Regions from separate parts of the Spongiibacter sp. C9W genome, predicted to be linked through region 2. Evidence: predicted binding sites of a transcription regulator. Region 2 holds the regulator's gene; each other region holds the start of a gene.
The links. Region 2 encodes sigma-54, which starts transcription at its own class of promoters, with help from an activator protein. Its sites were predicted from a motif close to TGGCACANNNNTTGCNNT; they were not measured.

Region 1 (7,710 bases), 580 kb from region 2:
CCCAGGTGTAGGGTGCGAGGTCGTAGCGGTAGTTCGAGGTGACGCCGTTCTTGCCCAGGGTTTCGCTCAGGCCGGGAATGGCGTCCCAGTTCAATTTGATACCGGCGGCTACCACCAGGCGTTGATAGTTCAGTAGGCGGCAGCCTTCAAGTACCACGGTGTTGTTGTCGGGGTCGAAGGCGGCGACGGCGGCCTTGATCCATTCCACACCCTTGGGAATGAGTGAGGCCATGCTGCGCCGGGTTTGCTCAGGGGTGAAGACACCGCCGCCGACCAGGGTCCAGCCGGGTTGATAGTAGTGGTTTTCTGCGGGGTCGATAATGGCAACGGAGATGCCTTTGCAGCGTTTCACCAAACTGGCGGCCGTGGAGATACCGGCGGCACCGCCTCCGACGATCAGCACATCGTAGCTGGCAATGCCCTCGGCGGTATTGTCGCCATTGCGGGCGGCGGCGATACGCGCGGCCACGCCACTCATGTCGTAACCGGCCTTGGCGGCAGCATCGACGATGTCTGTCAGGCTCATCTCTTCACCGCGGCTCAATGCCCACAGGGTGGTGGAGCGCATGCCGCTGCGGCAATAGGCATGGACCGGCGCGCTTTGGCCGCTGAGCAGCTCGCCAAAGCTGGCGGCATCTTCGTCGCTGACTTTGCCACTGACGACCGGCAGGTAGTGACAGCTCATGCCCAGCTCGGTGGCTTTGGCTTCGATTTCTTTAAAGCCCGGCTGATCGCCGCCCTCGCCGTCGGGACGGTTGCAGATCAGCGTTTTTACGCCTTTTTCTGCCAGTGCCGGCAGGTCGTTAACGGTGAGCTGGCCGGAAACCGTCAGCCCCGAGTCTATTTGCTTGTATTCCATGCCTTGCCCAGCCCTTAGAGTACGTTCAATGGTAATTTTAGATACACCGTGCCGTTGTCGTCGGCGCCGGGTAGGTGGCCTGCCCGCATGTTTACTTGCAGAGATGGCAGGATCAGCCGCGGCATATCGAGGGTGGCGTCGCGGGCCTCGCGCATGGCGACAAATTGCGCCTCGCTGGTGCCGGTGTGTACGTGGATGTTGGCTTGTTTCTCTGCGCCGACGGTGGTTTCGTATTCGACCTCGCGGCCGCCGGGCATATAGTCGTGGCACATAAACAGGCGGGTTTCATCGGGCAGCGATAGCACGCGCTGAATGGATTGATAGAGAACGCGAGCGTCGCCGCCGGGGAAGTCCGCGCGGGCAGTGCCGCCGTCAGGCATAAACAGGGTGTCGCCAACAAATGCCGCGTCGCCCATTACATGGGTCATGCACGCCGGGGTGTGGCCGGGGGTGTGAATGGCGCGGCACAGCATATTGCCCACGTGGTATTCGTCGCCGTCGTTAAACAGCTTGTCGAACTGCGAGCCGTCGCGGGCGAACTCTGTACCGGCGTTAAAGATTTTGCCGAAGGTTTCCTGCACCACTGTAATGTTGGCGCCAATGCCGATCTGACCGCCGAGCGCTTCTTGAATATAGGGCGCAGCTGACAGGTGGTCGGCGTGTACGTGGGTTTCGATGATCCATTCGAGGCTCAGTTTATTGTCGCGAATGTGCTGAATGATTTTGTCGGCACCCACCAGCGACAGGCGGCCCGCGGCATAGTCGATTTCCATTACCGAGTCCACGACCGCGCAGGCGTTGCTGCTGGGGTCTTTCACCACATAGGAAAAGGTGTTGGTGGGTTCGTCGAAGAAGGCGATAACTTCGGGTTTGTGGTCGATATCGATGGAGATATTGTCGAGCATGATGCAATCCTCTTACTGTTGTCGCGAGCGGTATCGGTCCCTGATGCGTACAGCGATAACGCGGCCTCGGTTATGCGTAATTGGAATAACTATATTCCGTATGATTGTAGTAACAGGATTCGTGCCAAAACACGGTAAAAACGAATATTTAGCGTAAGTTATTGTAATTGTTGAAAATTAAATTTCATTCGGGCTTGCTTGAGCTGCCGTCGCAAATAAAACCTCTTTGCTTTTGCCAGATCTGACAGAAACTTCGTCACATTTGGCAGAGTTGTGTTCTGTGGGGGCTGGAGGCGGCTGATAGATGACGTCGACTGAAGGCGCGGGCATAAAAAAGGCGGGCCCGCTTGCGCGCAGCCCGCCAATGAGCAGTGGCTGTTGCTGCTCAGTCGTAGGAGAGGTGGGTCGCCTTACCGTGGAAGATGCGGTAGACGAAAATGGTGTAGCCGATAATGATCGGCAGGGTCAGTACAACGCCAACCAGGGTGAATTGCAGGGCGTTGACCGAGGCGGCGGCATCCCAGATCGTCATTTGGCCAATGATGATGTTGGGGAACAGACTGTAGCCAAGGCCGAGGCTGGCCAATACGCAGATGGCCACAGTGCTGGCATACAGCTTCCAGCCGTGGCCGCGGTAGATGCTGTTGTCGCTGTTAAGCAGGGCAACAATCGCGGCAAACGCGGCCAGAGACAGCACCGGGATGGGCGCCAGAATCAGGAAGTTGGGCCAGCTGAACCACTTCTCCGCAATCGTGTCGCTGACCAGCGGCGTGGCGATAGACACCAGCAACAGGCCCAGGCCCATGGGCCACACGGACTTGCGCGCCCAGCCAATGGCTTTGGTGAGCAGGTCGCCCTCGGTTTTCATCAGTAGCCAGCCACAGCCCAGTGTGAGGTAGAGCGCGGGCAGGGTTAGCGCAATGAGGGCCGAGAACAGCAGGCTGGTGGTATTGGATTGCAGGCCCGTGACGTAGGCGCCGAGCATCCAGCCCTGAGCCATCGATGCGACCAGTGAGCCGACGAAAAAGGCGCGGTTCCACAGCGCTTTGCGGTGGTCACCCGCTTTGACGCGCAGGTCAAAGGCCACGCCGCGCAGTATCAAGCCCATTAGCATGATCGTTACCGGCAGATACAGCTCGGTGAGCACGATGCCGTGGGCCATGGGGAAGGCGATTAATAGAATCCCCACGCCGAGCACAATCCAGGTCTCGTTGGCGTCCCAGAAGGGGCCAATGGAGGCGACCATAATGTCTTTTTCGGCGTCGTTGGCCAGCGGCATAAGCATGCCAACACCGAGGTCGTAGCCGTCGAGAATAACGTAGATCAGCAGGGACAAGCCCATTGCCGCCATATAGATAATCGGTAGCCAGTATTCCATTACGATTCTCCCCCTTTCGCGGTGTTATCGCCGGTGTTGGCTGACGCCGTGCCAGCCGGGTTTAAGATCAACGAGGCAGCGGGCTTGGCTGACAAATTGCGCAGCGCGCCGATGTAAGAAGCCAGTAAGAACAGGTATAGAAGGATATAGCCGAACAAGGTGCCGCTAACGGTGGCAGCGCTGTGGTCGGCGACAACGTCCTGGACTTTTAGCACGCCGTCGACGATCCACGGCTGGCGGCCAATCTCGGTAACGTACCAGCCGGCCAGCACCGCGATCCAACCGGAGAAGGTCATCGCTGAGAGCGCCGCGAGTACGGGTTTACTGGCCTGCCGGCCGTTTCGCAGTGCCCAGGCGGCCCACCACGCGACCAGTACCATTAGTCCGCCGATGGCGAGCATCACGCGGAAAGACCAGAACACGATCGCGACGGGTGGGTGCTCGCCAACAAACTCATTCAGGCCCTTAACTTCGCCCTTGAGTTCGTGGGTAAGTACCAGGCTTGCGGCGTAGGGAATTTCCAGCGCGAATTTATTGCTGCGGCTCTCTTCGTCGGGAAGCGCGACAACAGTGAAGGGAGCGCCTTCCTCAGTTTCCCAAATGGCTTCCATGGCGGCGACTTTTGCCGGCTGGTGTTCAAGGGTGTTGAGGCCGTGCAGATCGCCGATGAAAATTTGCAGCGGGGCCAGCACCGCGGCAACCATCACGCCGGTGCGCATAATCTTCCAGGTGGCGGGGCCGTCGACATTCTTCAGTGCCCGCCAGGCGCTGACGCCAGCAACGAGGAAGGCGCTGGTCAGTACAGAGGCGATTACCATATGGAAGAAGCGGTAGGGGAAAGAGGGGTTGAAGATCACTTCCCACCAGCTTTCCACCATGACCACGCCGTCTTCCAGGTAGTAGCCGGTGGGGGTTTGCATCCACGAGTTCAGGCTGAGAATCCAGAACGCCGAAAGCGTCGTGCCGAATGCCACCAGAAAGGTACTGATCAGGTGCATGCGATTGGATACGCGGTCTTTGCCGAACAGCATAATGCCTAGGAATGAAGCTTCCAGAAAGAAGGCGCTCAGTACCTCATAGCCCAGCAGCGGCCCGGCGACATTGCCGGCTTTTTCCATAAAGCCCGGCCAGTTGGTGCCGAATTGGAAGCTCATGGTAATGCCCGAGACCACGCCCATGGCGAAGGTCAGGGCAAAGATCTTCACCCAGAAGTAATAGGCATATTCCCAGGCCTTGTCGCCGGTTTGGGTAAAGCGCACCCGAAAAAACAGCAGCAACCAGCCCAAGCCAATGGAAATGGCGGGAAACAGGATATGAAAGCTGATATTGGTGGCGAACTGTATGCGCGCCAGCACAAGGGGGTCGATATCCATAAGCTCCTCTCTATATTACTAAACGGAATTCCAATATTCCGATTTGTACTAAGATACACAGCAATGTGTGTGCCAGTGCGCGAAAATTCCGCAACGCATTGATTTTGATGGATAAAAATCAGGCGAGCGGTTTTCAAAAGGCAATGTGTATCGCAGCGTGCCAGGTTTTGTGTCAGTCTTGTCAGAATACCTGTCATTTCTGGCAAAGACGATGCGACAAATTGCTACAGACCTCGACCTCGATTTTCGGTCTCTGCTCGACGGCTTAGAGCACCCGGCCATTCTACTGACGCCCGATTACCAGATTGTGGCGAGTAATCAGCGTTACCAGCAAAGCTTTGGCGACGTGCCGGTGGGCGATCACTGTTTCAGGGTGTCTCATGGCTACGACAAGCCCTGCGACCAGGCGGGCGAGAGCTGCCCCCTTCAGGCGTGTACCCACAGTGGCGAGCGTGAGCGCGTGCTGCATATCCACAATACCCCCCGTGGTCGCGAGCATATTGATGTAGAGATGCTACCCATTAAAGGTCGCAATGGAGAGTTGCGCTACTTTATTGAAATGCTCAAGCCAGTGCGCAGCGCCAGTGCGGAGATCAGCAGCGACCATATGGTGGGACGCAGCGCGGCGTTTAACACCATGTTGGAGCTGATAAATCTGGTTGCTCCCCACGACACCTCGGTGTTGCTACTCGGCGAGTCCGGCGCCGGCAAGGAGCTGGCAGCGCAGGCGATCCACAGTACCGGTGGGCGCTGCGACAAGGCGATGGTTACTGTTGAATGTGCGGGCTTGACCGACACCCTGTTTGAAAGCGAGCTGTTTGGCCATGTGAAGGGCGCGTTTACCGGCGCGGTGAGCAATAAGCCGGGCCTGCTTGAGTCGGCTCGTGGCGGCACCCTGTTTCTGGACGAGATCGGCGATGTCCCGCTGGGTATGCAGGTAAAATTGCTGCGCCTGCTGGAAACCGGCAGTTATCGCGCAGTGGGCAGCACCCAACCTCAGCTGGCCGATTTCCGCTTGATCTGTGCCACCAACAAAGACCTGCCAGCGATGATCGCCGAGGGTCAGTTCCGCGAAGACCTTTACTACCGGATTAATACCTTTCCCATCCACCTGCCACCGCTGCGTGAGCGCCGTGCCGACCTTGCGTTGATCTCCCGCTCGATCTTGAAAAAGCTCAGCCCCAATGGCGGTTATCGCCTCACCGACTCTGCGGTAAAGCGCCTGCAGGACTATGATTTTCCGGGCAATATCCGCGAGCTGAAAAACATCCTGGAGCGCGCCACCATCTTCGCCCATTCCAGTATTATCGACCTCGCGGTGCTGGAGCGCTGCTTTGGGCAAGAGGGTCGCCAGGCAGAGCCCGCGCCAAGTCCCGCCGCGCCTCACAAGGGCCCCTGGCTGGACTTAAAGGCGCAAGAGCAACAGTATCTCAAGTCGCTGCTGCAGCATTGCAATGGCGACAAGGAAAAAGCCGCCGATATTGCCGGTATCAGCCTGCGGTCGCTGTATCGGCGGCTGGAGGAGTAGTCGGCGAGTTACCGATTCAATATTAGGGGCGATTTCGACCGAGCTGATCGTGGCTGGATACCCACTCATCGGAAACAACGGCGGCTGCCAGCGATAGGTCTCCGGCTAGGACGGTTGCCGCGATAATTTCCGCGAGTTTGTGGGCTTTGCCCTCACCGTAACAGCCCATCATTTCCAAGCATTCACGCTGGGTCGCCAAGCCGGTGCCACCGCCATAGCTGGCGCAGATAATCGAGGGCAGCGTGACGGAGTAATACAGGTCGCCGTCGTCGGTGAGATCCATAAAGGCAATCCCGGCGTGAGACTCAACGACATTGGCTTCGTCTTGTCCGGTGGCGATAAACATCGCGGCAATGCCGTTCGCCGAGTGCGGGCCATTGTAGGCTGAGCCAGCCAATAAGCTCCCAACAATTGTGCGTTGGCGCAGGCGCACCATGCGTTCGGGTTCGGCGCGCATCAGGCTCTGCAGCAGCTCTTTTTTAATGACGGCTTCAGCGACCACCTTTTTTCCACGGCTGTGAAGCAGGTTCATATGGGAGTGCTTCTTATCGGTTTCTATGCCGCCCGACAAGGAAAAATTTTGAATGCCGGAGAAGTTTGAAAGGACCCACTGGCACGCTTTGTGGGTCGCTTTGCCCGTCATATTTTGGCCGGCGGCATCACCGGTTAGGTAGTTAAAGCGGGTAAACAGTTTATTGGCGATTACCCAGCTTTGAATATTTTCCAGTGTGCCAACGCGTGTTGTGCTTTCGGCCTCGGCTTTAATTGCCGCAAAATTTTCCTCAAGCCATTGTGATAACGCGCGTGCCTCGCGGGCAGAGGCAAGCTCAAACAGGGGCGCGCGCTGCATGGCTTCGCCAACGACGGTAACAGTGCATCCTCCTGACTCGCTAACCAACCTCATGCCCCGGCTATACGAGGCGATCAACGTTCCCTCTGTGGTTGCCATGGGGATGTAAAAGTCGCCTTGAGCATGTTCGCCATTGATGCGATAGGGCCCGGCCACGCCCAGCGGCATTTGTACAACGCCGATAAAGTTCTCGGTGTTTCCCTCCACGCTTGCTGGGTCGAGAGAGTAATGCCGGGTGTTCGTCAGTGACGTACCTGTTTGTTCTTCAATGAAGCTGCGGCGTTGTTGCGCGGCCTGTTCCGAGTAGTCATTGCCTTTAAGGCGCGGGATACGCTTGCGCTGGCTCATCGGCGGCTGCCCTGATTAATGGCAATGGCTGTTTGTTCGCCTTCACTACGGGCGATTACCACGGCGGCGCAGGAGTCGCTAAATACATTCACCGCGGTGCGCATCATATCCAGAATCCGGTCGGTCACCAGCAGTAGGCCGATGCCCTCCAGTGGCAGGCCAATGGTGCCAAGGATGACGGAGATGGCCACCAGGCTGGCGGCGGGAATACCGGCCACGCCGATCGAGGTTAGCAGGGCGACCATTACCACGGTGAACTGCTGGGCGAAGCTCAAGTCCAGGCCGTAGACCTGGGCGATAAACATGGCCGCTACGCACTCATACAAGGCGGTACCATCCATATTTACGGTTGCGCCTAACGGCAACACGAAGCCGCTGGTGCGTTTGGATACGCCGGATTTGTCCTGCACACACTCCATCGTGAGCGGCAAGGTCGCCGAGCTGGAGGCGGTGGAGAAGGCGGTGAGCA
Region 2 (7,710 bases):
ACACCGGAGGCAATAAAGGCCGTTAACAAATTGATGCCGAGCCAAATGGCGCGGCGCGGCGCGGTGGTCATTACCGATGCAAAGGTGTCTTCGTCTTCATCCAGACCGGCCATACTCATCAGTGAGTGGTCGGACTCTTCGCGGATAACATCGACGACGTCATCGATGGTGATTCGGCCAAGGAGCAATTGATTGTCGTCGACCACGGGGGCACTGACCCAGTCCCGCCGCTCGAAGAGGTTGGCAACATCGCGCGCAGGCATGGACGCCACAATGGGCTCAACTTCGGTGTCCATGATTTCACGAACGGTAACGCTGGGATCCGAGACCAGCAGTTTCCGCAGCGACAGTGAGCCAATGAACTGGTCATTACGGTTAACGACCAGCAGGCTATCGGTCATTGCGGGAAGCTCTTCGTGCCGCCGCAGGTAACGCAGCGCGACATCCAGGGTGATGTTCGGCCTTACAGTGATGGTGTCGGTGTTCATCAGACCACCGGCACTGTCCTCGTCGTAGGACAGTATGTGCTCCACACGCACCCGGTCTTGATGGTCCATCGACTCCAGCACTTCGCGAATCACGCGGTCCGGAAGTTGCTGGAGTATATCGGCGATATCGTCGGTTTCGAGACCCTCGGTGATCGCGGCGACTTCCTCGGCATCCATGTGCCGCAGGAACTGACTCTGCACCTCGTCGCTCAGGTGCTGGAGAATGTCACCCTCATTTTCGGTATCGACAAGTTGCCACAGCACGCCCCGTACTTTTTGCGGTGTCGACTCAATAAGGTGGGCGGCATCGACGGGAGGCAGGCCGTTGAGCATACGCCGAATTTGCAGAAACGCGCCGGAGCCCAGAGCTTCATTCAGTAGCTCTAGGCGGCTTTCAGCTTGGGGCTTTTCTGCGGTTTGGGCCATATAGCTCTCTGCGTTGCGTTCGGCTTTCTGCTGGATAGCAGTCACACAGTGTGGCGAGAATTATCCTTTAATCTTCGCTGGGCAACAATTGCAGACGGGCGAAATCGCGCTGAAATGCGCAGTATTTGATTTATTCGCCTTCGTCAAAGCGGCGTTCGATCAAGTCGACGAGAGCGTCGAGGGCGGCTTGTTCGTCTTCCCCTTCGCAGCGAATATGCAGTGTCATGCCTTTGCTGGCCGCGAGCATCATTACCGACATGATACTTTTTCCGTCGACCCATTGCTGCCCCGCCGACACCTGAATGCGAGAGGCAAATGCGGTGCTGGTGGTCACGAATTTGGACGCAGCACGGGCGTGAAGGCCGAGTTTATTGATGATAGGAATTTGGATTTCTTGCATCGCCTTGTCCAGCCCAGGTTAGTGCTGAAGTTCGCGGTGGCGAACTTGCAGGCCAGGACAGGTGTCGCGAAGCGCCTTAGCCAGCTTTTCGGCCATGTATACTGAGCGATGTTGTCCACCCGTGCAACCGATCGCGATGGTGAAGTAGCTGCGACCGGCAGATTCTATCTCAGGCAGCCAGCGCAGCAGGTAAGTGAGTATGTCGTTATACATCTGTTGGACTTGCGGCTGGGCATCTAGGAAGTGCTGAACGGCCTCGTCGCGGCCGCTAAGGCTGCGCAGCGCCTCGTCCCAGTGAGGGTTGGGGAGCATGCGCAGGTCGTAGACCTGGTCGGCATCAATGGGCAGGCCGCGCTTAAAGCCAAAGGACTTTAGCTGTAATGCCATGCGGCTAGCGTCGACGCCGAGAACGCGGTCACGTATGGTGGCGCGCAATTGATGCACAGTCATGTCGCTACTATCGATGGTCAGCGATGCCTCTGCGACAATGGGCTCCAACAGCGCAGACTCTTGCTTTATCGCGTCGCTAAGCGGCTGGGAGTCGGTGCTCAGCGGATGCCGTCGGCGGGTCTCGCTAAAACGCTTAATGAGCTTGTCGTCGCTGGCATCCAAAAAAAGAATACGCAAGCTGGCCAGGCTTCGAACTTGTTTGCACAGTTCTTGGAAGCGGGCGAGCTCTGTTTGTGAGTTTCTCGCATCGATACAGACAGCAACCTGCTGATGAACTTTCAGTGTGCTTTGAGAGAGTTCGGTAACGAGTGCGGGCAGCAGTGACACCGGCAGGTTGTCGATGGCGTAAAAGCCTTCGTCTTCGAGCTGGTGCAGCGCCGTGCTTTTGCCCGAACCTGAGCGGCCGCTGAGAATAATAAGCTTCACGCCTAGCTCGCTACCGCACGTTCATAAAGACTGCTGTCGCTGTCTGCGCTGCGAAGCTGCTGGCGGAAAGCGTCATCGTTGAAGGCGTTGGCCAAGCTTGCCAATACTTTAATGTGTTCGTCGTGTGCTTCGGCAGGAACGATCAACGCAAACACTAAGTCCACGGGTTGGTCGTCTATCGCTTCGAAGTCGATAGGCTCGGCAAGTTTAAGCAGCATGCCGGTAATTTCGGTGCACTGCTGGCTGCGACAGTGGGGAATCGCAACCCCGTGCCCGATACCGGTGCTTCCGAGTCGCTCGCGGGCGAGCAGTTCGTTGAACAGTTCGTCGGCGTTGAATTGCGCATTATCCTCACTGACAAAAATAGAAATTTGTTCCAGTAGGCGTTTCTTGCTGCCCACAGACGTACCGCAGTGGGTACGTCCGGGGCTGAGTATTGAATCAAGGGTCATGTTTACGTTTCCGGAACATCCCCGGGCCTTTAGTGGCCCAGGTTTTTCTCCTTGTGTTTAATAAGCTGGCGATCGAGCTTGTCGGTGAGGCTGTCGATGGCCGCGTACATATCCTCTGATTCACAGGTGGCGAACAGATCGGCGCCGGCCACATGTACGGTGGCTTCAGCTTTTTGAACCAGCTTTTCTACTGACAAGGTAACGTCGGTATTGGTGATATTGTCGAAGTGCCGTTGCAGCTTGGCGAGTTTGTTGTTGACGTAATCGCGAAGTGCCGGGGTAACTTCAACATGGTGACCACTGACGGTTATTTGCATATCTTGCTCCTTCATCGCTGAGAACATCCGGCGCCTCCCGGCGCGTTGTTTGGGCCTTTTGGGGCCTTATTAGACCAGTCTTTTCCGTTCGTTAGAGGGCGGAATGACTAGTGATTCCCTGTACTTTGCAATGGTTCGCCGGGCAACTTTGATGCCTTGCTCGGCCAACAGTTGGGTGATTTTGCTGTCGCTTAGCGGTTTCTTGGGATTTTCTGCGGCAATTAATTTTTTGATTAGTGCACGAATCGCCGTGGAGGAGCATTCTCCTCCGGTATCGGTCGAGACGTGGCTGGAGAAAAAATATTTGAGTTCGTAGATGCCTCTCGGGGTATGCATATATTTTTGCGTGGTAACCCGTGAGATCGTCGATTCATGCATGCTCACTGCATCGGCGATATCGTGGAGCACTAGCGGTTTCATCGCTTCGTCGCCGTACTCCAGGAATCCGCGCTGATACTCAACAATTTTGGTGGCGACTTTCATCAGTGTTTCGTTGCGGCTCTGCAGACTTTTAATGAACCAGCGCGCTTCCTGGAGGTTGTCGCGAATATAGTCTTTGTCGCTGCTGGTGCCGCTGTCTTTGGCGAGCGATGCGTAGTGGCTGTTAATTTGTATTTTCGGGGCAATGTCCGGGTTTAACTCAACCAGCCAGCGGCCTTCTTTTTTGCTGACGAATACGTCTGGTACCACATACTCCGTTTCGTCGTTGCCCACGCAGTCACCGGGAGTGGGGTTCAGCGTTTGAATGAGTGCCAGGGTGTCGCGCAGTTGGTCTTCTTTTAGCCGGCAGCGACGCATGATTTGGTTGTAATCACGGTTGCCGAGCTGCGGCATATGTTGCTCGACAATCTGCAGCGCTTCAGCCAAGTATGGGGTGTCTGGGGAGAGCTGTCGAAGTTGAATCAGCAAGCATTCTTGAAGGTCCTGGCCGCCAACACCTGGGGGGTCAAACTGCTGGATGAGGTGAAGGACTGCATTCACTTCTTCTATTTCGATATTGTCGTCGTCGAAGGCGTCCACCAGCTCTTCGGGGCTGACGGTGAGCCGCCCTTTTTCATCGATCGCGTCGATGATGGCATCAGCGACGATGCGGTCAAGTTCTGAGAGCCGGCTGAGGTTGAGTTGCCAGCGCAGGTGGTCCTGGAGCGACTCTGAGCTGCCGTGGCGATAGTCATTGTTGTAGTCGTCGTCGGCGCTACCGGCCGCGGAGGAGCTTGGTGCGGAGCTTTGGTAGACGTCTTCCCACTGGCTGTCTACCGGCAAATCTTCGGGGATGTCGCTGCGCTCGGCCCATTCACTGTCAGCGTCGTTGCTGGGCGCCTCCTCAGCAGAGGTCGTTTTGCTGTCAGCCTCATTGGCGTTACTTTCGCTCTGGCTGTTGCTGCTCTGGGGTTCCGGGCTGTCGCTGTCTTCCTCTACTTCCAGCAGGGGGTTGGAGTCCAGTGCCGACTGAATTTCCTGTTGAAGGTCGAGGGTGGAGAGCTGTAATAAACGAATCGCCTGTTGCAGCTGGGGCGTCATGGTCAGCTGCTGACCGACTTTTAGCTGGAGCGATTGTTTCATAGGCAATGACTTCTACTACAACCATACCTGAGGGATTAAATGCCGTTATGTAGCCATAAACGACGATGCTTCAGGGTCAGTGTAGTCCCGCAGCCGCACCGCTGCAATAGGCGTTTAAAGCAATTGCTGTGCCGATTTTTTGATCAAAGGGTAAATGTGTCGCCGAGGTAGATGTCCCGCACGATTTGGTTGTTGAGCACGGCCTCGGCATTGCCCTCAGCAACGATGCGACCTTCGCCAACTATGTAGGCTTTTTCGCAGATATCGAGGGTTTCTCGCACGTTGTGGTCGGTAATTAGGACGCCGATGCCGCGCGCCTGCAGGTGGCGAATAATCTGCTGAATATCGTTCACCGATATGGGGTCTACCCCGGCAAAGGGCTCGTCGAGCAGAATAAAACTGGGCTCGGTGGCCAGTGCTCGTGCAATTTCTACTCTGCGCCGTTCCCCGCCCGAGAGCGCCATACCCGGCGATTGGCGAATATGGGCAATGTGAAATTCTTGTAGCAGTGCATCGAGCTTTTCTTTGCGTTGCTTGCGATTCAGGTCGCTGCGGGTCTCCAATATCGCCATGATGTTGTCAGCGACGCTCAGCTTCCGAAATATGGATGCTTCCTGAGGGAGGTAGCCAACGCCGTGTTTGGCCCGACCTTGGATGGAAAGCGGTGTCAGGTCTTTGTCGTCGAGCTGAATGCGGCCGCGGTCGGCGTTGACGATGCCGACGATCATATAAAAACAGGTTGTTTTTCCCGCCCCGTTGGGACCCAACAAGCCGACTATTTCACCGCTGTTAATACTCAGGGAGACGTCTTTGATTACCTCTCTGCCTTTGTAGGCTTTAGCGAGGTTGCTGGCTTTCAATACGGGCATGTTAGCGGGGAGTCTCCGGGGTGTCGGGGGTGGTGCTTGGCGCGGGGCTATCGGTATCACTCACGCCCTGCTGAGGCTGTAGGGTCATTTGTACCCTGCCATCGAGTTTGTGGCTGCCACCATCGGCAATGACCATTTGCTTGCGCCCGCTGTATACAATGCGATCGCCACTGATCTTGGAGCCTTGATGTCGGATGGTGGCATCTTTTTGCAGCAGGATTTCCTCGGCATTTAGGCTGTATTCTATGAGTCGGGCACTGGCGACCACGACGCCTTCCCCGGCGCGGGGTTGTTGCTCAAAATGGGCGGGGCTGCCATGGGCAATAACCTTGGTTACTTTTCTGTCAGCCTCGACAATAATCAGCTTGTCTGCGCGAATAATCAGGCTGCCCTGCGACATATTGACGTTGCCCGTGTAAATGCCGCGATTGTTTTCATAGGTGGCTTTATCTGAGCTGAGGTTGATGGCCTGGCGGCGGTCATCGGGCAAGCCGTGCACGCTGCTGGCGAGGCAGAGCAGGGCGCTAATAGCGAAGGTGCGTAGATTATTGCGGTTCATAGTGTCCTTTTACCTTCGCGAGCAGCTCGACTTTCTCGTTAACGAGGTCGGCCGTCATGCCCTCCGACTGGGTTTCGCCATTGGGTAGTTGCAGTCGCAGTGGCTGATCCGTCGCAACCAGGCTTTGCTCCAGGTCAATGCTGAGTTGCTCTGTGTGGATTTGCGCTTCGCGAATTAAGTCTTCAACAACAACACTGCCACGCAACTGCAGTTGTTGGCCATTTTGTGACAGTGTGCCGGTAATGGCTTGCGCCGTCCACGGCCGCTGCTCGCCGATATTGCCGATGTAGAAGGGCTGATTGAGCTGGATGTTGCCCGAGGAAATCATGCGTTCGGCACTGTCGGCGCGCCACCGGTATGCCACATTGCCGTCTTGGCGATATTTCGAGCCTTCGATGCCCTGGAGGTGGGAGTCAACATCGGGGATGGCTTCGAAGCTGTCAGTCAGGCTCAATTTCCCGCTCTCACTAAATTGCGTGAGGTAGATCACGGTGCCCGCGATAGCGGCCAGTACCGATAGGACCGATGCAGCGTTGATATTGAATGACGGCGCAGCCATTTACAGGAACTGCTCAAGTGCGTCGTTGAGCTTGCCTTGAGACATCAAAATAAGCTCGGCGATCTCTCTCACAGCGCCACTGCCCCCTGCGGCACGCGTTTGCCAGTCGGCATGGCGAGCGACGAAGTGGTGACCATTGGCGACGGTAATGCCCAGGCCCGCTGCTCGAATCGCGGCTAAGTCGGGTAAATCGTCACCCACGTAGGCGATTTGATCGTAGCTTAGCTTTAGGTCTTGGCGCAGTTCTTCGAGTGCCGTGCCTTTGTCTTCCCTGCCTTGGTAGATTAACTCGATGCTCAGTTCTCGCGCGCGTCGCAGCAGCAGTTCAGAGGTTCTGCCGGTGATTATGGCGGGGCGGATGCCGGCGTCGCGCAGCAGTTTAATACCCAGCCCGTCAAGGATGCTGAACGCTTTCATTTCCTCGCCGCTATTGCCAAAGTAGAGGCTGCCATTGGTCAGTACGCCGTCGACATCCATTGCCAGTAGGGTGACCGTTTTTGCTTTTTCGAGAATGGTTTGCATGGTGTTCCCTGTTTTAGGCGACGCCGGCTTTAAGCAGGTCGTGGGTGTGGATCACGCCTACTGGTTTTGCGTGATCGTCCAGAGCGACCAAGACGGTGATTTTATTATCTTCCATAATGCGCAGTGCTTCTGCGGCCAGTGTGCCGGGCTTGATGCTGCGGCAGTTGGCGGTCATCACGTCGTCTATTTTCGCCTGGTGAATGTCAATGCCGCGGTCGATCGCGCGCCGCAAGTCGCCGTCTGTGAAAATACCCGCCAGGCTGCCGTCTTCATTGAGTACCGTGGTCATACCCAGCGCCTTACTGCTCATTTCCAGCAGGGCATCGCTGAGCTTGGCGCCAGTATTGATGTGCGGTATGGCTTCCCCGGTGTGCATAATATTGTCGATCTTCAGCAGCAGGCGTCGACCCAGCGCGCCGCCGGGGTGAGAGAAGGCAAAATCATCGGCGGTGAAGCCGCGGGCCTCCAGTAACGCGATGGCGAGCGCATCGCCCATTACAAGTGTTACGGTCGTGCTGGATGTCGGGGCAAGATTCAGTGGGCAGGCCTCTTGTTCTACGCCGACGTCGAGATGGACATCCGCGCTGCTGGCGAGCTCCGAGTTGGGCTTTCCCGTCATGGCGATCACGGGTACGGCCAGCAGCTTAAGCAGCGGGATCAGGGTGACCAGTTCTGCAGT
Region 3 (7,710 bases), 1.6 Mb from region 2:
GTGTGCACTCGGCAATGCCGACTGCAACCGCATTGCAGCGTTGCCCGCAGCTGATTTTGGTCCCGCCGAATATGGATAAGTACCGCCATGTTGCTGCGCAGATTCGTGAAATATTTAGTCGCTACAGCGAGCTGATCGAGCCGTTGTCCCTGGATGAGGCCTACCTGGATGTCAGCGAGTCGCCGCATTTTCAGGGCAGCGCCAGCCGCATTGCCGAAGCGATCCGGCAAGCGGTAGCCCGCGAAGTGGGAATCACCATTTCCGCGGGCGTTGCACCGAATAAATTTTTGGCGAAGATTGCCAGCGACTGGCAAAAACCTGACGGGCTTACGGTGATACGGCCCGATCAGGTCGATGACTTTGTTCGTGCGCTGCCGGTAACCAAGATTCACGGCGTCGGCAAAGTGATGGCGACGAAGTTGGCGGCACTGGGCATCGAAACCTGCGAGCAGCTGCAAGGGTGGAGCGAGCTGACCTTAGTGGAGCGTTTTGGTCGCTTTGGGCGACAGTTATATGGTTATGCGCGCGGTGTGGATGCGCGGCCGGTAAAGGCCGAAAGGCAGCGCAAATCGTTGAGCGTTGAGCGCACGTTTGCCGAGGATCTGTCGCCAGGGGAGGCCGCGGATGCAGCACTTGCTCAACTCATTGACGAGTTACAGCGGCGTTTGCAGCCACATAGTGAACAGGCTATCGCGGGCGCGTTCGTTAAGTTGAAGAGCAGGGAATTTAAGGTAACCACCATCGAATTGCGCCAGGAAGGCAAGCTTGACCCCGCCTGCCTGCCACCGCTGATGATACAGGCCTGGGCGCGATTGCATTCCCCGGTTCGCTTGATTGGTGTGGGTGTTCGTTTCGCCGCGCCGGTAGAGCAACAGCAGCTCAGCCTTTTCTAGCGACGGCGGGCGCCGGCGCGGTACTGATAAGATTGCGTTGTTTGTATTCAGGCTTCGCCAAGGCGTCTGCTGTAGGCTGACGCGCCTGTTTGGCCATCGGCGCCATAGGTGCGCAGGGCGGGGCTGCCCAGCCCGAGGATGTGCATGGCCTGTTCATTGTAATCTTGCTGTCGACTAAGCAGGCTGCCGATACGCTCATTCAGATCGCGACAGCGGCGCAGGCTCTGAGTCACCTCCGCAGACATCGCCCGCTCTGGCTGCTGCTGTTGGCGCAGTCGCTCGAGCGTCTCTAATTGCTGGCAGCAATCCATTTTTTGTTCTGCAAGCTCGCGCAGGCGGTCGGCGTCGCCGTGGTCGCGCAGCACTGCCAACTCTTCGTTTAACAGCGCTTCAAAGCGCTGGCTATGGGCCAGTAACTGTTGCTCGGTATCGGTCATCATGCGCTAGGATCTGTCAGTCGTTCCAGGTCGACAAAGGCCTTTGCCACCTGTTCGCTGTCGACAGTGAACTCACCGTTGCGAATGGCGGTTTTAATCGCCTCCACTTTTTGGCGGTCGATACCGTCGCTGCCGGCAATTGCGGTTCGAGCGCGATCAACCAGGCTGCTATCAGCCGCTGGTGTGCTTGCCGATTCGAGCGGCGACGTGGCACCGGCATCCGCGGCGTTGGTCGCGCTTGAAGACGGGTTATTGTCGAGCCTTCTTGGCTGGCCGAGTGGGCCGCCATTAATTCGATCGACCATGATAATTCCTCATTACATTGGCGTTGATGGTATGCCTTATGACAGTTAACGGCAGCTATCGATAAAACTTTAGCTTTTTTTTATTCGATTCGTACCGTATTACCACTAATGACAATACCTTCTAACTGTTTGCCTGAACTGATATTTTCCACCCGTATTCGAGCACCCTTCGCCGCGTCTTGCAGGGCACGGCCCTTCATGCTGACGTTAATGGCAGTACTGCGGCTAATGAGCTTGAGCTCTTGTCCTTTCTTTATCATCGCTGGGGCCTCCAGCATATTCGCGGTGATAACCGCGCCCTGGGGAATACTGCGTCGGCTGAGCATTCCCTGACCACCAAGGCCCTTTTGGTATCCGTATGACAGACTCGATACATCGCGCTCTGTCCAAGTGATATCCGCTTCAGTCACTCGCTGGCCGGCAGCGATAGGGTGCTTGCTCACCATGACCTTAGTGAATGCCGCGATCGTTACCGGCAGGTACACCTTCCACGCCTTAACACCTTCGCAGCGCACGCCCACCGTCGTGCGCCGCCGGATGGTCGCGCCTGGCGGCAAAAAGGCCTGTAGTCGCTGACTACATTTTGCCAGACGGGTGCGCGGGTCGAGTTCGCCCACGGTGATACGGGTGTTCTCATTTTGCCAGGGGTGGCGTTTGGCAATGAACTGGCTGGCAGTAGCGCTAATACGCTGCGCTGACTCCACGCCAGCGTCTGCCAGAGTGCTCGGGCAGACGCTGCTCAGGAGAGCGATTGTGATTGCTGCGCGCCAGATCATGACACCTTATTCCCTCACTATTAGTTTGCGGCGCCAAGTTTTTGTCGGCGCGGGGGCTTTATGAGTTAAGCAGCAATTGCTATGCCAGTTTTGCGAAATAGAGTGAGTGTTAGAAGGCGTGACAAAGACTTGCCGCTCGCCGGTAGAACTGGCGGCAAGGGCTTGCCGAAAAACCGACGGTTTGTTGGCGCCGGTTTTATAAGTTGTTGAAAAATATAAGAATAAAAAAGTGGCACGCGCTTTGCGTCGGACATGTCGAACGCCAAAGGCTTTGCGCCTTTATCCAGTGTATCGGCAGCGCAGCCCATAACTTTAGCGAGACAGATTTATGGCGATTAATTTTGATAAGGCACTCGGTATACACCAGCAGGCACTGCTGCTTCGCCAGCAGCGTACCGAACTGCTGGCCGCCAATATAGCCAATGCTGACACGCCCGGCTACAAGGCACGCGATATCGACTTTAAACAAGCACTGGGCCAGGCAGCGCAGGGCCAGCAGTTATCGCTCAGTCGCAGCAATGCGGCGCATATTACCGAAGCGGTCGCTCCAGCGGCGGGGCAGGCGCCGGTGATGTACCGCATGCCTCAGCAGCCCTCAGTCGACGGCAATACGGTGGAGAGCCATGTAGAGCAAGCGGCATTTGCCGATAACAGCATGCGCTATCAGGCCACTATGAGTTTTCTGAGTAGTAAGTTCTCTGGAATTAAATCGATTCTTCAGGGAGGTCAATAAGCGATGGCGAATCCCCTTGATATTGCCGCTGCGGCGATGAACGCGCAAATGCTGCGTTTGAATACCACCGCCAGCAATATGGCAAATGCGGATACTGTGGCCAGCAGTGAACAGGCTGCCTACCGCGCAAAACAGCCGGTTTTTGCCACCGTGCTGGACCGCCAGCAGGGCGTCGCCGGTGTCGAGGTTGTGGGGATTAGCGAGAGCAATGCCCCTGTTCCCAAGCGTTATGAGCCGGGCCACCCAATGGCAGACGAGCAGGGCTATGTCTACGGCTCCAATGTGAACACCGTTGATGAAATGGCCAATATGCTGTCCGCCTCCCGTTCATACCAGAACAACGCCGAGGTGTTTTCCACGGTGAAGACCCTGACCCTGCGGGCCTTGCAGCTCGGTAAACAGTAGGAACTGAATGATGGAATTGCGAACGCTTGAACAATTGCAGCAGCAGAGTGCGGCGAGTACGGCAAAAAAAGAAGCCTCCTCGCTGGGGCAAGACGACTTCATGAAACTGATGCTGCAGCAGCTTAAGAATCAAGACCCGTTTAAACCCACCGACAACACGGAGTTTATCAGTCAGATGGCGCAGCTAACGTCGGTGAGCGGCATCAGCGAGATGAATGACAACCTGGCTGCACTGACGAGTTCGCTGTACGGCGGTCAATTGCTGGATGCGTCCTCGCTGATCGGTAAAGAGGTGCTGGTCGGCAGTGATGTTGTCGCCCTGCCATCAGAGGGCGCGGTAAGCGGTCAGGTAACACTGCCGGTGAGCACGCAAGCGGTCGATGTCGAGATTTTGGCGCCCTCGGGTGAGGTGCTGGGCAAGGTGGCGTTAGGACCGCAGACGGCGGGACCGGTGTCGTTTCGTTGGGATGGTAGCGGCCTGGACGGCGAGCGTTTGCCCGCAGGCAATTATGTAATTCGCGCGCAATACCTGAACGGCAACAGTGTAGAGGCCTTGCAAACGGATATTCGCAGCCCCGTACGCAGCGTGAGTTTGCCCAGTGGCGGCGGTAGCCCCACGGTGCAAATTGATGGTGTCGGTACGGTCTCGATGTCGCAAATAAAGGAAATTAGCTAGGCGCTTCGGCGCATTCATTGATCAATTCGCGAGTGATCGCAGCAGGAGTATAACTATGAGCTTTCGTATTGCATTGAGTGGACTGAACGCAGCGTCATCGCACCTGGACGTCACCGCTCACAACATTGCCAACGTTAACACCACTGGCTTTAAAAGTTCCCGCACATCCTTTGCCGATGTGTATGCAACATCCAATAACGATGTAACCAAAACCACGCCCGGCGCAGGTGTTCGTTTGAATACCATTGTTCAGCAGTTTTCGCAGGGCAACATCGACTTCACCGACAACAACCTGGACCTGGCCATTAGTGGCGAAGGCTTCTTCACCATGAAGGGCTCAAGTGGCGTTACCTATACGCGCGCTGGCGCCTTCAGTGTCGACCGGGAAGGCTTTGTGGTGAACAACAATAACGACCGTTTGCAGGTGTATCCGGCAACCACCAATGGCGACTTTGCCACCGGTTCGCTGTCTGACTTGCAACTGCAGGTCACCGAGAACGCGCCGCGAGCATCGACACGCGCTGATATCGGCGTGAACCTGCCCGGCGATGCGCCAGTGCCGACCTCGACGCCTTTCGATCCAACGGTAGCGTCGAGCTATAACCACGCCACGTCGATGACCGTCTACGACTCGCTGGGCACTCTGCACACGGCAACGCTGTACTTTGTGAAAGACCCCGCGGCAAACACCTGGCAGCAAAATGTCTATATCGACGACAACCCGGTGAGCCTGGGCAATACGCTGTCATTTGATAATACCGGTACCTTGCAAAGCCCCGCTTCGGGCATTGTGACTGTGCCTTCCTACGACCCCAACAACGGCGCGGCAGCGATCGACCTCTCGCTGGATTTCACTTCATCAACGCAGTACGGCAATGAGTTTGGTGTGAACAGCTTGCAGCAGGACGGCTTCACCACAGGGCGATTGACCGGTATTGAAGTGGCGAGCAACGGCGTCGTGTCGGCGCGCTTTACCAACGGTCAGTCATCCCAGTTGGGTAAGGTCGCCCTGGCGGGCTTCTCTAATCCCAATGGTTTGCAACAACAGGGCGACACGGCCTGGGCGGAAACCTTCTCTTCCGGTAGTCCGCGTGTGGGTGAGCCGGGTAGCTCTAACTTTGGTCTGCTGCAGGCGGGTGCATTGGAGAGCTCCAATGTCGATCTTACTGAGCAATTGGTGGAAATGATCACCGCGCAGCGTAACTTCCAGGCGAACACCCAGATGATCCAGACATCTGACGCCGTTACTCAGGCGATTATTAATATCCGCTAAGGCGGGTATTCATCGCTTTAGGAGGCAGGTATGGACCGGCTACTTTATCTCGGCATGACCGCGGCCAAACACACGGAAATGGCGCAGGCCAGCAATGCCAATAATCTGGCAAATGCCAGCACTGCGGGCTTTCGCGCGGACTTCCATGCGCTGATGTCAAAGCCGGTAGAGGGAGCGGGCCATCAAACACGCGTCAACTCGGTGGTGGAGTCACGCCTGAGCGACTTCAGTGAAGGCACCCTGATGACCACCGGTCGCGATCTGGATGTCGCGATTCGAGGACAGGGCTGGTTTGTCGTGCAGGACGCCCAGGGTGAGGAGGCACTGAGCCGCCGTGGCGATCTTCACCTGACGGCCGATGGCATGCTGATCAATGGCGCCGGACAGCCCGTCATGGGCGATGGCGGACCGCTGGCGGTGCCTGAACACGACAGTTTGACGATTGGCAGCGACGGCACGGTGTCGATAGTGCCACTGGGTCTTGGGCCGGAGTCATTAGTAACCGTCGATCGCATTCGTTTGGTCAGCGCCGAACCTGAGCAGTTGCGCAAGGGCGAGGACGGTTTGATTCGAACGCTCGATGGCACCACGCCAGCCGCCGATGCCAGTGTTCGCGTTTCGCCGGGCACCTTGGAAGGTTCGAACGTGAATACCGTTGAGGCAATGGTCAATATGATCGAACTGGCCCGGCGTTTTGAAATGCAGGTGAAGGTGATGAATACCGCAAATACGGTATCCGAAGCCGGTGCGCGCCTGATGAGAATGGAATAAGAGGATAGGTATATGAATTCATCATTGTGGGTAGCCAAAACCGGTCTCGATGCGCAGAACACGCGCATGCAGGTGGTCAGTAACAACCTGGCGAACGCCAATACCACTGGGTTCAAGCGCGACCGCGCGTCTTTTGAAGATCTGCTCTATCAAAACTACCGTCAGGTGGGCGGGCAATCTTCCCAGCAAACTCGTCTGCCCAGCGGTATGCAGGTAGGTACCGGGGTTCGAGTGGTGTCGACTGAGAAAATCTTTAACCAAGGCACCATGACGCAAACCAATAACAACCTGGATTTAGCGGTCAATGGCAACGGCTTTTTCCAGGTGCGGATGCCAGACGGCAGCCTGTCTTACACCCGTGACGGTTCATTCCAATTGGACGACCAGGGGCAGATCGTTACCAACAGCGGCTACATCGTCGAGCCGGGTATTACGGTGCCTGCCAATACTCGCAGCATTACCGTCGGCACCGATGGGGTTGTCAGCGCGATGATCGCCGGTGACTCCGCGCCGGTGCAATTGGGCAGCATACAGTTGGCAGACTTTATCAATCCGGCTGGCTTAGAAGCGCGCGGTGAAAACCTGTATCTGGAGTCGGCCTCCAGCGGCGCGCCGCAAACTGGCACGCCCGGCCTGAGCGGTTTGGGCACGCTGGCGCAAGGGGCACTGGAAGGCTCCAATGTGAACGTGGTGGAAGAGCTGGTGAATATGATCGAGACCCAGCGCGCTTACGAGATGAACTCCAAAGCGATTTCCACCAGCGACCAAATGATGCAGTACGTGAATAACAACCTGTAAGTGGGTAATGCCATGAAGATATCACGCTACTTCCGCCTTTTTCTGCTCGCTACTGTGGCTTTACTCACGGCCTGCGCCCAAGCACCAGAGCGCGACGAACAGGTGTGGGAGTCACAGTTGCCGGAGCAGCAATACAGCAATAGCGAAAATCCCGGTTCGATCTACCAGGCGGGCTATGGCATGAGCCTGTTTTTGGATCGCCGCGCCCGGCAGGTAGGCGATGTCATCACCGTTATTTTGTCCGAGAAGACAGACGCCAGTAAGCAGTCCAACACGGCGACGGCTAAAGAGAGCAATATCTCGGTACCTACTGTGACGCTACTCGGCAGAGGCGTGACTCATAACGGCACGCCAGTGCTGTCGACGGGTGTCTCCAGTGACCAGGATTTTGCCGGGCAGGGCAGCAGCAGCCAGAGCAACAGTCTGACCGGTAGCATCACCGTTACCGTGTCACAGGTGTTGCGCAATGGCACTCTGCGAGTGCGCGGTGAGAAGTGGGTAACCATAAACCAGGGCGACGAGTTTATCCGCATTCAGGGCATTATTCGCCCGGAAGACATCGCCGCCGACAATTCGGTGCCCTCGTTCAAAGTTGCCGACGCACGTATTACCTACAGCGGCAAAGGGGCGCTGGCCGATGCCA

Region 1: AC2Q8J_RS11110 (cytochrome ubiquinol oxidase subunit I) is a predicted target of sigma-54. The motif match lies at 4,573-4,590, and genes of this name have one in related genera.
Region 3: flgB (flagellar basal body rod protein FlgB) is a predicted target of sigma-54. The motif match lies at 2,642-2,659, and genes of this name have one in related genera.

The regions. Positions count from the first base shown of each region.
Region 1 is NZ_CM170672.1:2,318,932-2,326,641, forward strand. It holds gene AC2Q8J_RS11095 (bifunctional protein tyrosine phosphatase family protein/NAD(P)/FAD-dependent oxidoreductase) at 1-859, opposite strand, end outside; gene AC2Q8J_RS11100 (MBL fold metallo-hydrolase) at 874-1,764, opposite strand; gene AC2Q8J_RS11105 (cytochrome d ubiquinol oxidase subunit II) at 2,150-3,142, opposite strand; gene AC2Q8J_RS11110 (cytochrome ubiquinol oxidase subunit I) at 3,142-4,515, opposite strand; gene AC2Q8J_RS11115 (sigma-54 interaction domain-containing protein) at 4,727-6,043, shown strand; gene AC2Q8J_RS11120 (hydroxymethylglutaryl-CoA reductase) at 6,066-7,241, opposite strand; gene AC2Q8J_RS11125 (dicarboxylate/amino acid:cation symporter) at 7,238-7,710, opposite strand, start outside.
Region 2 is NZ_CM170672.1:2,898,641-2,906,350, forward strand. It holds gene mgtE (magnesium transporter) at 1-914, opposite strand, end outside; gene AC2Q8J_RS13780 (HPr family phosphocarrier protein) at 1,045-1,314, opposite strand; gene rapZ (RNase adapter RapZ) at 1,333-2,190, opposite strand; gene ptsN (PTS IIA-like nitrogen regulatory protein PtsN) at 2,193-2,642, opposite strand; gene hpf (ribosome hibernation-promoting factor, HPF/YfiA family) at 2,672-2,959, opposite strand; gene AC2Q8J_RS13800 (RNA polymerase factor sigma-54) at 3,029-4,522, opposite strand; gene lptB (LPS export ABC transporter ATP-binding protein) at 4,666-5,391, opposite strand; gene lptA (lipopolysaccharide transport periplasmic protein LptA) at 5,393-5,950, opposite strand; gene lptC (LPS export ABC transporter periplasmic protein LptC) at 5,937-6,509, opposite strand; gene AC2Q8J_RS13820 (KdsC family phosphatase) at 6,510-7,031, opposite strand; gene AC2Q8J_RS13825 (KpsF/GutQ family sugar-phosphate isomerase) at 7,045-7,710, opposite strand, start outside.
Region 3 is NZ_CM170672.1:1,069,947-1,077,656, reverse strand. It holds gene dinB (DNA polymerase IV) at 1-893, shown strand, start outside; gene AC2Q8J_RS05205 (flagella synthesis protein FlgN) at 941-1,333, opposite strand; gene flgM (flagellar biosynthesis anti-sigma factor FlgM) at 1,330-1,635, opposite strand; gene flgA (flagellar basal body P-ring formation chaperone FlgA) at 1,716-2,411, opposite strand; gene flgB (flagellar basal body rod protein FlgB) at 2,740-3,144, shown strand; gene flgC (flagellar basal body rod protein FlgC) at 3,148-3,549, shown strand; gene AC2Q8J_RS05180 (flagellar hook assembly protein FlgD) at 3,557-4,225, shown strand; gene flgE (flagellar hook protein FlgE) at 4,281-5,498, shown strand; gene AC2Q8J_RS05170 (flagellar basal body rod protein FlgF) at 5,529-6,269, shown strand; gene flgG (flagellar basal-body rod protein FlgG) at 6,282-7,067, shown strand; gene flgH (flagellar basal body L-ring protein FlgH) at 7,080-7,710, shown strand, end outside.